2 regions of the Leisingera sp. S132 genome follow, and region 1 is predicted to be linked to the other one. Evidence: riboswitches for the same ligand, from Rfam matches in the RefSeq annotation. Region 1 holds a riboswitch; the other holds the start of a gene.

Region 1 (2,462 bases):
TCACGGCGTTGATCGACATCATCGCGGCGGCCAGATCGGTGTCCAGCTTGCCATAAACCGGCGCGCCGATGCCTGCGGGGACACCCCTGGCCACAACCTCAACCACAGCGCCAACGGAATCATGCGCCTTACGCAGGCCCTGCAGATAGTCTTCCCATTCCTGCACCGCGCCTGCGTCTGGGATCCAGAAGTCATTCTGCTCGATCGCGTCCCAGTCAAAGCGGCTGCGGTCGATTTCCAGCTCGCCCATCCGGGTCATGTAGCCCTTGATCTCCAGCCCCGGCGCCAGCGCCTTGATTGCTTCACGTGCAACACCGCCCGCAGCAACCCGCGCCGCGGTTTCGCGCGCAGAGGACCGGCCGCCGCCGCGGTAGTCGCGGTTGCCGTATTTCTGGAAATAGGTGATGTCTGCGTGGCCCGGGCGGAAGGTCTGGGAAATCTCGCCGTAATCCCTGGACCGCTGGTCGGTGTTTTCGATCATCAGCTGGATCGGCGTGCCGGTGGACATGCCGTCAAACACGCCGGACAGGATTTTCACCGCATCCGGCTCATTGCGCTGGGTGGTGTTCTTGTTCTGGCCGGGGCGGCGTTTATCCAGCCACTGCTGCAGCATCTCCGGCTCCAGCGGCACATTCGGCGGGCAGCCGTCGACGGTGGCGCCAAGCGCGGGCCCGTGGCTCTCGCCCCAGGTGGTGACGCGGAAGAGGTGTCCAAAGCTGTTCATCGACATGAGGCGCGGTCTCCTTTGCGGGACGTGCTTAGCGGGCAGGGGGCTGTGCCTCAAGCGGATTCCTCTGCGGCGGATGGCACAGGGGGGGGGCAGGGGACCGGTACCGGCAGCGGTCCAGTTTGCCTGAAGCGTAGGTCCTGGCATGGCTTTGGCTTGTCTTTGTTGCGGCTGGGGCATAATGTCCGCGCCACCTCGGGGTGCGCTTCGGCGCTGAGATGACACCCGTTGAACCTGAACCGGATCACACCGGCGGAGGGAAGGTACTGGACAGCCTCCACCCTTGCCCAAAGCCGCAAAGGAGGATGGCATGAAACATCTTGCATTTGCAGCGGGACTGCTTGGCGCCTCGGCCGCTTTTGCCGAAACGCCCGAACTCACCGTTTATACCTATGACAGCTTTGTGTCCGACTGGGGCCCCGGCCCGGCGGTGGAAAAGGCGTTTGAAGAGGTCTGCGGCTGCGACCTGAAACTGGTGGGTGCTGGCGACGGCGCGGCGCTCTTGGCGCGGGTCAAGCTGGAGGGCGAACGCTCGGACGCGGACGTGGTGCTGGGCCTCGACACCAACCTGACCGCGGCGGCCAAGGAAACCGGGTTGTTTGCAGACCATTCCGTGAGCGCCGACTATGCGCTGCCGGTTGCATGGGACGACGCAACCTTTGTGCCCTATGACTGGGGCTACTTCGCCTTTGTCCACAACGCCGATGCTGCGGCACCTGCGGATTTCAAGGCGCTGGCCGCCAGCGACAAGAAGATTGTGATTCAGGACCCGCGGTCCTCGACCCCCGGTCTGGGATTGCTCTTGTGGGTCAAGGCCGCCTATGGCGACGAGGCGCCGGAAATCTGGAAAGGCCTTTCAGACAACGTGGTCACGGTGACCAAGGGCTGGTCCGAGGCCTATGGCATGTTCCTGGAAGGCGAGGCCGATATGGTGCTTTCCTACACCACCTCGCCTGCCTATCACCTGATTGCCGAGGAGGACGGCTCCAAGGCGGCAGCGGCCTTTGACGAGGGGCATTACATGCAGGTGGAAGTTGCCGGCAAGCTGGCAAACACCGATCAGCCAGAACTGGCGGACCAGTTCCTGGCCTTCATGGTGTCGGATGCGTTCCAGTCGATCATTCCGACCACCAACTGGATGTATCCGGCGGTGACCCCGGCGGCAGGCTTGCCGGAAGGGTTCGGCACCCTGATCGCGCCGGAGAAATCGCTGCTGCTAAGCGAGACTGAGGCCGCAGAGGTGCGCGATGCGGCGCTGGGCGAATGGCTGGACGCGCTCAGCCAGTAAGCGCTTACCCCGGTATCAGCGCGGCCCTTTTGGTGGCGGCGCTGATTCTGGGGACGCTGGGGGCTGTGGCCCTCAGGGCCGAGGCCGGCACCGGGTTTGGCGCCAGCGACTGGGCTGCGCTGCGGTTCACGCTGACCCAGGCAAGCCTGTCGGCGCTGCTGAGCGTCGGCCTGGCGGTGCCGGTAGCACGCGCGCTGGCCCGGCGGCGGTTTCCGGGGCGGAGCCTGCTGATTGCGCTTTTGGGCGCGCCCTTCATCCTTCCTGTCATTGTGGCCATCCTTGGCTTGCTGGCGGTTTTCGGCCGCGCCGGGTGGCTGAGCAGTCTGCTGTCGCTGTTCGGGCTGGAGCCGGTGCAGATTTACGGACTGCACGGGGTGGTGCTGGCCCATGTCTTCTTCAACCTGCCGCTGGCGACGCGTCTGATCCTGCAGGGCTGGCAGGAGATTC
Region 2 (2,462 bases), 1.3 Mb from region 1:
ATGCGGTCCAGCTGCTTTTCCCCCATGCCGACGATGCCGCCGGAGCAGACCTTGATGCCCGCTTCACGCACCCGGTTCAGGGTGTCGATCCGGTCGGCAAAGGTGCGGGTGGTGATGATCTCGGAGTAGTAGCGCTCCGAGGTGTCGATGTTGTGGTTGTAGTAGTCGAGACCGGCGTCGCGCAGGCGGAACACCTGCTCTTCGTCCAGCATCCCCAGGGTCATGCAGGTTTCCATGCCCAGTTCCTTGACGCCCTGCACCATCGCCTCAAGTGCGGCCATGTCGCGATCCTTTGGCGAACGCCAGGCGGCGCCCATGCAGTAGCGGGTGGCCCCGCCTTCCTTGGCTTTCTTGGCCTCGGCGATAACCCGCTGCACCTCGATCAGCTTGGAGGCCGAGAGCTGCGCGCCGTTGCGCGCCGACTGAGAGCAATAGGCGCAATCCTCGGCGCAGCCGCCGGTCTTGATGCTCAGGAGCTTGGATTTCTGCACTTGGTTGGGGTCGAAATACTGCCGGTGCACGGTATGCGCCTGAAACAGCAAGTCCATGAAAGGCTTGTTGTAAATCGCTTCCGCTTCCTCGCGGGTCCAGTCGGTGCGGATGGGTGCAGCGTCCAGCATGCTGTCTCCTGTTCTCTATACCTGTTGGCCATGCGCGGATGGCGTTTCCGGGTTTTATAGATAATTTTGCAGCCCTCGATCAAGCCTCAAAGCTGCGCTGCAGCGATTTGCCCCAATGCCGCACCAATAAGGCCAATACAGAACTGATATTAATGCCAAAAAATAATCTACAAAGATTCCGGTTGACGCAAACCCTACACCTCCCCTAGCCCTATAGGCACGCAGGGGAGTCCCGCCCAAGGGACTGAGAGGCGTCATGGTGCGGGACATCCCGGACCGGCGGCGCGACCCTTTGAACCTGACCCAGTTGATACTGGCGTAGGAAGCAAGAAGCAGCGCACGGCGCCCCGGCGGCAAGCGGTGTTTCGGACAGGCAGCATGCGTGCACCAGCCGTACACCGGCTGTACACCTCCCCTGCCCGTTTTCCTCCGTCCCGGCTCAATTGGTGTTTTTGAACCGAAGGCCCGGAGGAACACCAGATGAACGTCCCCAACCCGAAAATCACCACGGGCGCATTGCCCGCATCGCGCAAGATCTACGTCAGCGGCGAGGTCCACCAGGAGATCCGCGTGCCGATGCGCGAGATCGCCACCCACCCCACCGCGGGCGAGGCGCCACTGCCGGTCTATGACAGCTCCGGCCCCTATACCGATCCGGAGGTGCTGACCGACATCCGCCAGGGCCTGCCGCAGCTGCGCCGCCAGTGGATCGAAGCGCGCGGCGACGTCGAGAGCTACCAGGGCCGCGACGTGAAGCCCGAGGACAACGGCTTTGTCGAAGGCGACCGGCTGACGCCGGAGTTCCCGGTGAAACCCGCCCCCCTGCGCGGCAAGGACGGCGCCGCACCAACCCAGCTGGCCTATGCCCGCGCAGGGCTAATCACGCCGGAGATGGAGTTCGTGGCGATCCGCGAGAACCAGCTGCGTGAGCTGTCGCCCTGCCATGCGAACCGCGATGGCAATGACTTCGGCGCCAATATCCCCGACTATGTGACGCCTGAATTTGTCCGGTCCGAAATCGCCGCCGGACGCGCGATCATCCCCGCCAACATCAACCACCCGGAAATCGAGCCGATGATCATCGGCCGCAATTTCAAGGTGAAGATCAACGCCAACATGGGCACCTCTGCCGTTACCTCCTCGATGGAAGAAGAGGTGGACAAGCTGGTCTGGGCGATCCGCTGGGGCGCCGACACGGTGATGGACCTGTCCACCGGCCGCAACATCCACAACACCCGCGAATGGATCGTGCGCAACTCCCCCGTGCCGATCGGCACAGTGCCGATCTACCAGGCGCTGGAGAAGGTGAACGGCATCGCCGAGGACCTGACCTGGGAAGTGTTCCGCGACACGCTGATCGAGCAGGCGGAACAGGGCGTCGACTATTTCACCATCCATGCGGGTGTGCGGCTGCACATGGTGCCGATGACGGTGAACCGGGTGACGGGGATCGTCTCGCGCGGCGGCTCGATCATGGCGAAGTGGTGCCTGCATCACCACAAGGAAAGCTTCCTCTATGAGCATTTCGAAGAAATCTGCGACATCTGCCGCCAGTATGACGTGAGCTTCTCATTGGGCGACGGCTTGCGCCCCGGTTCCATTGCGGACGCCAATGACGAGGCGCAATTTGCCGAGCTGGAGACCCTGGGCGAGCTGACCAAAATTGCCTGGGCCAAGGACTGCCAGGTGATGATCGAGGGGCCGGGCCATGTCGCCATGCACAAGATCAAGGAGAACATGGACAAGCAGCTGGAGTGCTGCCACGAGGCACCGTTCTATACGCTGGGGCCGCTGACCACCGACATCGCGCCGGGCTATGACCACATCACCAGCGGCATCGGG

The links. A riboswitch is a leader RNA that binds a small molecule or an ion and turns the genes downstream of it on or off. The one in region 1 is predicted to bind thiamine pyrophosphate.
Region 2: linked by a shared signal. The riboswitch ahead of thiC (phosphomethylpyrimidine synthase ThiC) and the one ahead of thiB (thiamine ABC transporter substrate binding subunit) in region 1 are both predicted to bind thiamine pyrophosphate.

The regions. Positions count from the first base shown of each region.
Region 1 is NZ_CP083553.1:3,675,961-3,678,422, reverse strand. It holds gene aroC (chorismate synthase) at 1-730, opposite strand, end outside; TPP riboswitch at 914-1,005, shown strand; gene thiB (thiamine ABC transporter substrate binding subunit) at 1,038-2,015, shown strand; gene K3725_RS18115 (thiamine/thiamine pyrophosphate ABC transporter permease ThiP) at 1,991-2,462, shown strand, end outside.
Region 2 is NZ_CP083553.1:1,044,375-1,046,836, reverse strand. It holds gene bioB (biotin synthase BioB) at 1-620, opposite strand, end outside; TPP riboswitch at 834-962, shown strand; gene thiC (phosphomethylpyrimidine synthase ThiC) at 1,101-2,462, shown strand, end outside.